Regions from separate parts of the Peribacillus sp. FSL H8-0477 genome, predicted to be linked through region 2. Evidence: riboswitches for the same ligand, from Rfam matches in the RefSeq annotation. Region 2 holds a riboswitch; the other holds the start of a gene.
What was found. A riboswitch is a leader RNA that binds a small molecule or an ion and turns the genes downstream of it on or off. The one in region 2 is predicted to bind cobalamin.
Positions count from the first base shown of each region.

Region 1: another riboswitch for cobalamin. It lies ahead of MHI18_RS10890 (ABC transporter substrate-binding protein); the one in region 2 lies ahead of metE (5-methyltetrahydropteroyltriglutamate--homocysteine S-methyltransferase).

Region 1 is NZ_JBBODE010000001.1:2,166,756-2,171,650, forward strand. Features, by position in the region: gene MHI18_RS10880 (adenosylcobinamide amidohydrolase) at 1-313, opposite strand, end outside; gene MHI18_RS10885 (FecCD family ABC transporter permease) at 315-1,367, opposite strand; gene MHI18_RS10890 (ABC transporter substrate-binding protein) at 1,333-2,301, opposite strand; cobalamin riboswitch at 2,425-2,602, opposite strand; gene MHI18_RS10895 (GntR family transcriptional regulator) at 2,835-3,566, shown strand; gene gntK (gluconokinase) at 3,559-4,895, shown strand, end outside.
Region 2 is NZ_JBBODE010000002.1:641,718-646,612, forward strand. Features, by position in the region: gene metE (5-methyltetrahydropteroyltriglutamate--homocysteine S-methyltransferase) at 1-1,690, opposite strand, end outside; cobalamin riboswitch at 1,854-2,002, opposite strand; gene MHI18_RS14800 (ion channel) at 2,188-2,607, shown strand; gene bcp (thioredoxin-dependent thiol peroxidase) at 2,668-3,135, shown strand; gene MHI18_RS14810 (aminopeptidase) at 3,148-4,257, shown strand; gene MHI18_RS14815 (D-2-hydroxyacid dehydrogenase) at 4,430-4,895, shown strand, end outside.

The DNA of each region.
Region 1 (4,895 bases), on a different contig from region 2:
ATTGATGAGCATAACGGCCAAGCGAAACCGTTTCTTTTACAGTGTAGGAAAAGGTTTGGGAAGAATGCTGCGGCAGTACTGCTACCGTTCTTGCCAGCTGCTTTGCGGAATAGCTCTGGATAGGCAGACCCTTTATATAGATGCTGCCAGTGTCTGAACGCATAATCCCGCTTATCATATGTAATAATGTCGTTTTCCCGCTGCCATTCGGTCCTAAAATTCCGAATAATTCCCCCTTGCGAACAGCAAAGGATAGGGAGTGAATGACAGGTTCTTCAGCGTAGCCTCCGGTCAGCTCTTTTACCTTAAGCATGTTATCTCCTTCTTCCTGTTCTGTTTTTCATTAATATCGCTGCAAAAACAGGAGCACCAATCAAAGCAGTAATGACGCCAATCGGTAATTCAGTTGGTGCGATAATGGTCCTTGATACAAGGTCAGCGAAAATTAAAAATCCCCCTCCTGAGAGTAGAGAAAGCGGCAATAAATGTTTATGATCGGGACCGCATAACTGCCGGATAAAATGCGGCACGACCAGACCAACAAAACCAATCGTTCCTGAAACCGCTACAGCTGCTCCAGTCAGCAATGCTCCGGCAGTTAGAATCGTCAGCTTGCGGCGTTTCACATTTACTCCCAGATGCTGTGCCCTGTCTTCCCCAAAGGATAGAGCATTCAATTCCTTTGCATTCAGCATCAAGACTAGTACACCAACTAGGAAGAAAGGCAGGATAATCGTGATATAACTCCAGCCTCGCATCGACACACTGCCCAGCAGCCACCCAATAATCTGCCGCAGTTCATTACCCGTTAACGCAATCATCAACGAGATAAATGCCCCTAGAAATGAGCTGAAAATAATACCGGTTAAGATAATCGATTCAACTTTCATTGACCTGTCAATTTTCCGGGCAAAAAACAGAACGGCAAAAATGGTCGCAAATGAAAACGACACACTAAATACCGGAAGTGTAAACGGACCGATTATCGGCAAAGAGAAGGAGAAAAACAACACAATCACCGCGCCTAACGATGCTCCTGATGAAACACCGAGTGTATATGGGTCGGCTAATGGGTTTCGCAAAAGCCCCTGAAAAGCAGCCCCTGAAACAGCCAATGAGGCCCCGACAAGTCCAGCTAAAATAACCCGCGGTAAACGAATATTCATAACAATATTGGTATACATTTCATTCGTCTGTTCAATAGGGAAGTTCAGAATTTCTTTAGCAAGTATTTTCAGCAAATCCATGATTGGCACAGAAACCGCACCGATTGAAACTCCTGCAAGGAACGACGCTGTCAAAAAGGCGATTGCCAGCACGTAGATTACTTTTTTATTTAAATACGTCTGGATAGACCGCTTTGGCAAGTTCATCTACTCCCTCTGCCAGCCTTGGACCTGAACGAGTAACAAGATCTTCATCCACGTCAACCACCTGTTTTTCTTTAATAGCAGTGACTGCTTCCCAACCATTACGATTTAAAATATCGCTTGTTACATCATCTACATAACGGCCATACGTCGTAATAATGACATCCGGATCCTCTTCAATCATCGATTCCTCTTCCATCTTAGCCCAGCCCTCTTGATCGGCTGCGGCATTTTTCGCGTTGATCAGCTTCAGCATTTCATCCATGAAGGTGTTTTTTCCCGTCACATATATCTCTGGAGATCCGGAAACCTCCACTAAAACTTTCTTTTGTTCATGCGGTTTAATCTCTGCAGCTTTTTCTTCGATAGTACGTAACTTTGTCTTCATTTCATCAATAAGAACGTTTGCTTTATGATCGGCTCCTGTTGCCTTACCAAGCATCTCAATAGATGTATAGACATCCTCGAAGTTTGCTGCATCATTGATGACTACTACTGAAATACCTGAATCCTTCAGTTGTTGCAGACCTTCCTTCGCACTATTCAATGTGGACCCGTGGGCTAACACTAGATCAGGACTCAGGGAAATAATTTTTTCTATATTAAATTCAAGGTCTCCTATTTTCTCAATATCAGCGGTTTCTTTTGGATAATTATCATAATCTGAGACACCGACAATTTTTTCACCTAGATCCATAGCAAAGGCTATCTCAGTATTGCTTGGAATAAGTGAAACGATTTTTTGTGGTTCTTGTTCAATAGTAACCTGTTCACCCGTTGCATCCTTCAATGTCACAGGAAATACCGCTGTTTCACCTCTATCCATCTCTGAAGTGGACTGTTGCTGCTTCTCCTCTACTTCACTGCCGCAGCCTGTCAAGATCCCGATGACCAAAATACCTGCAAATAGCTTCATGCCTAATTTTCTCATTTTTTAAATCCTCCCAGTCTTTGCTGCACAAATAAAAAATCCCCAATATGAATTGGAGATTGTTGTATGGCCGATTATGACAAATAGAAAAAAGCCACACACCAACCTATCCTCGCAGGTATAAAAAGTGCACGAAAACAGGCAGGTCTCCTGGCTCATGGGTATTGCACACGACGCCTTCCCATAGGAACTACAGTGGCTATGCCGTTTACCCCATTTACAGTGGCGGGACCGCGTTGGAATGACACCAACTTCCCTTTTAAGTCTTTATAAAAAAGACACCTATTTCTTAACTTATATGATTTTTTTATGTATGTCGATTATACACTATAACCTGTATTTCGAACGGATTTCCTTTACTGAATAGTAAATTTCTTGTTAAAAACTGTCTTAACAGACTTAAATACGAATCCTATCTAATTTTACCTTATACATGTTCTGAATAGATAAATAAAACGCTTGCATTCTAAAATAGCTTGATTATAATACTTGTATACAAGTGTACTTGAATGAATAGCAAAGAAGGTGACATCATGTCTGAATCTACTAATTTTCTATACCCAGAAAAATGGCTGTTAAAGGCATCAGTGGGTGAGCGGATAACATGCGAGCTAAGAATGCGTATTATCGCCGGATTAATTGAAAGCGGTGCCATACTATCGGAAAATAAATTGGCAGCAGATTTTGCTGCGAGTCGTTCCCCTGTCCGAGATGCACTAAAAAAACTAGCATCTGAAAACATCATTCGTCTAGAAAGAATGGGTGCTGTCGTTATAGGTTTAACAGAAAAAGATATTAATGAAATTTACGATGTACGTCTCCTTATCGAATCGTTTGTATTTGAACGACTTGTCAGAATAGACACCGATGATTTAACCAAAGAACTAAGTAAAATTCTTGAAATGATGCACGTTGCTATAAAATATCGTGATGCGGACGAGTTTTCATATCAGGATCTATTATTCCATGAAACCATTATCCGATCAGTCAACCACTCCCATATCTTAATGATTTGGAACAATTTAAAACCCGTCATGGAAAGTTTTATTCTCTTGTCAATGCGGGGTCGTTTCCAGGAAACATACAATGACTTCACACGAATAATGGAAAATCATGCTCTTTATATTGAGGCTATTAAAGCAAAAGATCGCTCACTCATGATTAAGTCTTTACATAAGAATTTTGATGATGTTCAAGGAAAAGTAGACGATTTATGGATGTCACAGCAAATGCTAGCTAAAGGAGTTGGGCTCGATAATGACTGATTATATGGTAGGTATAGATATTGGTACAACGAGTACGAAAGCTGTCTTATTTAGTGAAAAAGGCGAAGTAATCCAGCAAGCAAATATCGGTTACCCCCTTCACACGCCGGATAGTTCCACAGCTGAACAAAACCCAGAAGAAATTTTCCAAGCTGTTTTGCAAGCCCTTTCAACGATTATGAAGCTTCACTCTAATAAGACGTTATCCTTTATTTCATTCAGTAGTGCTATGCATAGCGTCATAGCAATGGATGAACAGGACCAACCACTCACACCCTGTATTACTTGGGCAGATAACCGAAGCGAAGCATGGTCTCGTAAAATCAAAAATCAGTTGAATGGGCATGAGATTTATAAACGGACTGGAACACCTATTCATCCGATGTCACCATTGTCCAAAATCGCTTGGTTGGTAAATGAACTCCCTGAGATCGCCTCCAAAGCAACAAAATACATTGGCATTAAGGAATATATTTTTAAAAAGTTTTTTGATCAATATGTAGTCGATCATTCGCTGGCTTCTGCCACTGGCATGATGAATCTTAAAACACTGGATTGGGATGAAGAAGCGTTACAAATCGCAGGAATTACTCGATCCCAATTATCTGATCTTGTCCCAACAACTAAACTTTTCAGCGGCTGTAATCCTTCTCTAGCCAAAGAAATGGGAATAGATCCTCAAACACCTTTTGTGATTGGGGCAAGTGATGGCGTTCTTTCTAACTTAGGCGTCAATGCAATCGGAAAAGGCGAAATTGCAGTCACGATTGGGACAAGCGGCGCTATTCGTACCATTATTAATGAACCAAAAACAGATGAAAAAGGACGGATTTTTTGCTACGCCCTAACCGAAAAACATTGGGTAATTGGCGGTCCTGTAAATAATGGAGGAATGGTTCTGCGCTGGATTAGAGATGAATTTGCTTCTTCAGAAATCGAAACAGCCAAAAGACTAGGGATCGATCCGTATGAAGTCTTAACTCGAATTGCTGAACGAGTTAGACCTGGAGCTGATGGATTGTTATTTCATCCATACCTAGCAGGTGAACGCGCTCCTTTATGGAACCCAGATGTACGCGGGTCATTTTTTGGTCTAACGATGTCGCACAAAAAGGAACATATGATTCGAGCCGCACTAGAAGGCGTTATCTACAATCTATATACCGTATTCTTAGCACTAACTGAGTGCATGGATGGACCAGTAACACGGATTCAAGCAACGGGAGGCTTTGCTAGATCAAGGGTTTGGCGGCAAATGATGTCCGATATATTTGAATCGGAAGTTGTCGTTCCTGAGAGCTATGAAAGTTCATGTCTTGGGGCTTGTAT
Region 2 (4,895 bases):
TTAGGATGGTAGCAGGGCCAGTCAGCATCCCTTTTACGGGTTTATCTGTTAGTTGTTGTGCGTAAACACTTTCGCGAACCGTCATTGGTTCTAGGAAGTCTACATCCCCTGAAATAACTGGCGGTTTCACACAGCGAGAACCGTAAGATTGAACCCAGCCATTTTTTAAAAAGACAAAGCCTCCCAATCTTTCTCCAAAATATTCAACCATATCGGTTCGCTCGAATTCCCCATGGACAAAAACATCAAGCCCAATATCTTCTTGAATCTGTATCCAATTTTTGATTTCTTCGTTTATGAAAGATTCATATTCAGAAGCATTCCATTCATTTCGTTTAAAGTGGCTTCGAGCCTTCTTGACTTTGGCTGTCTGTGGAAAACTACCGATTGTCGTAGTAGGTAGAAGAGGAAGCTTAAAAATGGCTTGTTGCTTTTGGTACCGTTCTTTAAATGGGAGGTTCCTGCTGTAGCTTCTAGACTGTGCTGCTTCGGCTTGTTCCTGAACAACGAAATTATTTCTAGTCTCAGAATTTGCTAGTTTGGCTAAAGCGGCCTGCTGAGCGTCGAACTGAAGTCGGACAGAATTGATTCCTTCATTTAATCCTTTAGTAAGAAGGGAAATTTCTTGTAATTTTTGATCGGCAAAGGACATCGCTTCTTTGATTTCTGATGTAAGCAGGGTTTCGTTATCTGTTGTAACCGGAACATGCAGCAGACTGCTGGAAGGTTGAATCCAAAGGTTATCCTTAGAGACAAAGCGGCTGATAGTTGAAAGTAGATCGACTTTAGCTGGTAAATCAGCCCGCCAAATATTTTGACCATCAATCACACCAGCTCCGAGAATTTTATCTTTTGGGAAACCGAACTGTTTGAGACTTTGCAGATTACGTCCATTGTCATAGACAAAATCGAGTCCAATTCCTTGAACAGGGAGTTTAATCAACTCTTCATACCATTCAGCTCTATCAAAGTAGGTTTGCAGCAAGATATGTAAGGATGGGGCAGCTAGTTGTAATTGTTCATAGAGATAGGTAATTGTTTTCATTTCTTCTTTAGCAAGAGAGGTGACAAGAATCGGTTCATCGATTTGTATCCACTGTACCCCTTCCTGTTCAAGCTCCTGTAAAATTTGTTTATATAAAGGCAGGAGACGCAGAATAATGGACGGTAGGTCTTTTTTATTGTAGCCCTTGGACAGCTTAATAAAAGTATAAGGACCTATTAGAACCGGTTTTCCTTCGATACCCAGCTGTTTCTTTGCTTCCCGATAGGCAGCCAGAGGTTTGTTTTCCAACAGTTTGAGCTGACTGTTTTCGATTTCTGGAACAATATAGTGATAGTTTGTATTGAACCATTTTGTCATCTCCGCTGCCACTTCATTTTGATTACCCCTGGCCATTGAATAATAAATGGAAAGAGGTACTTTACCGCCTGTATAGTCAGAGTACCTTTTAGGGACAAGACCGAACATCACAGCTGTATCCAGCATTTGATCATATAGGGTAAAGTCGTTTACGGGTATCCACTCAATGCCGTGGTCTTTTTGTTTTTGTAGATTGGCTAGGCGGATTTCGGTCATTTTTTCTTGAAAGTCACTTTCTGTTAGGCTTCCTGCCCAATATGCTTCCAGTGCTTTTTTCCATTCTCGATTTTCTCCGATTCGCGGATATCCTAGATTTGAGCTTTTCATATTGTTCTCCTCCTATACGATATAAACCGACTTTTTCTATTTTAAAAACAAAAAAGGCATTCCCAGCTCTTTTAGAAAGAGTTAGAAATACCTAAAGAAAGGTATGCAGTTATACCTGTGTCTTCTCATTATCTAACACCTCCCTATCCTTCGTAGGTTAAAAACAGTGTTGTCGAAACAGGCAGGTAACCTGACTTAAGGAAATGTTAGTTAATTTCCAATTACAGTGGCGGGACCGTGCCGGAATTTACCGGACTTCCCTTTTAATCCTTTGATATGAGTATCAGAGGAACCTGTTTCCACATTATAAAATTATTAAAAAAGTTTGAAAATTTAAGTAATGATAGCATGAAATGATTTTACTGGTCAACCCAATCTGGGTGAATGGTGCTTACGGCGCATAGATGAAAAGTAATGACTGGAATTTTTTCTTTCATATAAAGAATGAATAGGTAGTAGACATAAGATATAGGACAGAATGGGAAAAGAGGAAGGACATGATTTTTTATTTATTAATGCTTGCCATTATTCTTTGTATGATTATGAGCGTCCGTACTTTGTTTTTATCTTCCATATATAAAAAAAGGTTATCACTAGAAACCCTGGCATGGGCTACGAATTTATATACCACTATCTTAATTGGCTTTGCAATGATTTATCTATTATTTGAATTGAGAAATCATATGGTGATTCTAGATGGAGGGCATCGTGTGGCAGGTGATTTCTTTCAACAGATGGAAACATCCTTTTATTTCAGTGCGATGACCATGTTTTCTGTAGGTTATGGTGATATCAGCCCTATTGGGATAGGAAGAATGATTGCTACTGTTCAGGCATTTATTGGATATACACTTCCAGTCGCATTTGTTATTCGTACAGTCATTGATTACGAGGAAAAGAATCGAAAAGACCTCTGATAGTTGTTTTTATCTAATGGATTCGGTAATCTTTACCTAGAAGAAAGAGGAGGATGTATGATGAGTTTACAAATTGGAGAGAAAGCTCCAGAATTTACATTGCACGCTAATAATGGACAAGAAGTATCGTTAACCGATTTTAAAGGAAAAAATATTATTCTCTATTTTTATCCAAAGGATATGACACCAGGCTGCACAACGGAAGCGTGTGATTTTCGTGATCAGCATGAAAAGTTTGAAGAATTAAATGCTGTGATCTTAGGTATCAGCCCAGATCCTATTTCCCGGCATGAAAAATTCATTGAAAAGCATGGCCTGCCGTTTTTATTACTTGCAGACGAAGATCATGAAGCGGCTGAACAATATGATGTGTGGAAATTAAAAAAGAATTTTGGTAAGGAATATATGGGAATTGAACGTTCAACATTTTTAATTAATAAAGAAGGAAACCTCGTAAAGGAATGGCGTAAGGTGAAAGTCCAAGGTCATGTAGAGGAAGCTTTGGAATATTTGAGGAAAGAGCAGTAAGCGGAGGGTATTATGAGAGATACTAGGCTTGTTAACTTAGCAAAAATGTTAATTCATCATTCAGTCAAGTTAAAAACAAAAGAGAGGGTCTTAATTCGCGGCCATTATAACGCTAAGCCGCTTATGAAGGAACTCATAGATGAGGTATACCAACTGGGAGCCTATCCGTATATAGAATTACTGGATGATGAACTGGATAAGCATTTGGCACTGGGCTATGAAAAAGAACAATTAGAGACAGCAGCGAAATGGGCTATGCAAAAATACCGAGATATTGATGCCGTTATTATTGCTTATGGTGAGGAAAATGATGCTGAAATGGCAGAAGTGCCTATGGATAAGCATAGACTCCGCGGCCAGGCAATGAAGGAATCGACCTTTTTCTACGTAAATAACCGTCGTTGGGTTCTTCTTAATTATCCAACTCGTGGTCTTGCACAAAAAGCGGGAATGAGCTTTAGCCGGTTCGAAGACTATTTACTAGATGTCAGTTCGGTTGATTATCAAAAAATGAACCAAGCTATGCAGCCGCTGAAAGAACTTATGGAGCGTACGGATAAAGTTCGGCTTGTAGCTCCTGAAACAGATATCCAGTTTTCAATTAAGGGAATCCCGGCCGTGGTCTGTTCAGGAGAAAATAACGTTCCGGACGGCGAAGTATTTACGGCTCCGATTAAAAATAGTGTTAATGGAGTAATTAGGTTTAATACACCATGTCCTTATCAAGGAACCACATTTAACAATGTGTCACTCACTTTTAAAGATGGGAAACTCGTGAAAGCTTTTTCAGATCAACTCGATAAAATGAATGAAATTTTCGATACGGATTCTGGGGCACGCTATATTGGTGAATTTGCACTTGGAGTTAACCCGTTGATTACTGAACCAATGGGCGATATCCTTTTTGACGAAAAAATATGCGGCAGTCTTCACTTTACACCAGGAGAAGCATATGAAGAAGCGGACAATGGGAATCGTTCGTCTGTTCATTGGGATATGGTCTTAATTCAACGTAAAGAATATGGCGGCGGTGAGATTTATTTTGATGACGTATTAATTAGGAAAGATGGCTTATTTATCCTTCCTGAACTAAAAGGCTTAAACCCCGACCAGTTAATCTAACGGCCTATTTTTCTAGTGTTAAGGCTTTTGTCCAACCAATTGTTTTGAAAGTGAATATGCTTAAGTATAGGAATACCTCCTCAAAACTAGCTTACGCGGTGATTCATTGCCGCGTTTTTTTTATGAACTATTAATCTCTACAAACCATGACATTGAAACGGAGGATAAACGAATGATAATCCTTACAACCCTCATTCTACCTGAAGCCTTACAAACAGACCTACACGAAACGTATCCAGAACTTACATTTTATTATCAAGATGGCGTAGATACGGAAGATGAACTTCTAAAGGTAGCAGATGTCATAATTACTTACGGGGAGGACCTCACAGAAAATCATATTGAGAAGGCACTTTCTTTAAAATGGATTATGGTGATCTCTGCGGGCCTAGAAAAAATGCCGCTGAAGGCGATTGCTGCACGTGAGATTTTGCTAACAAATGCAAAGGGGATTCATAAAATTCCAATGGCTGAATATACACTAGGTATGATCCTTCAATATGAAAAAAAGAGTAAGGACATCATGCTTAATAAGCAAAATCAAAAGTGGGACCGAGTATTAGAAATGGGAGAACTGCATGGTAAAACGATATTGATTGTTGGTGCGGGGGCCATTGGAGGAGAAATTTCACGGTTAT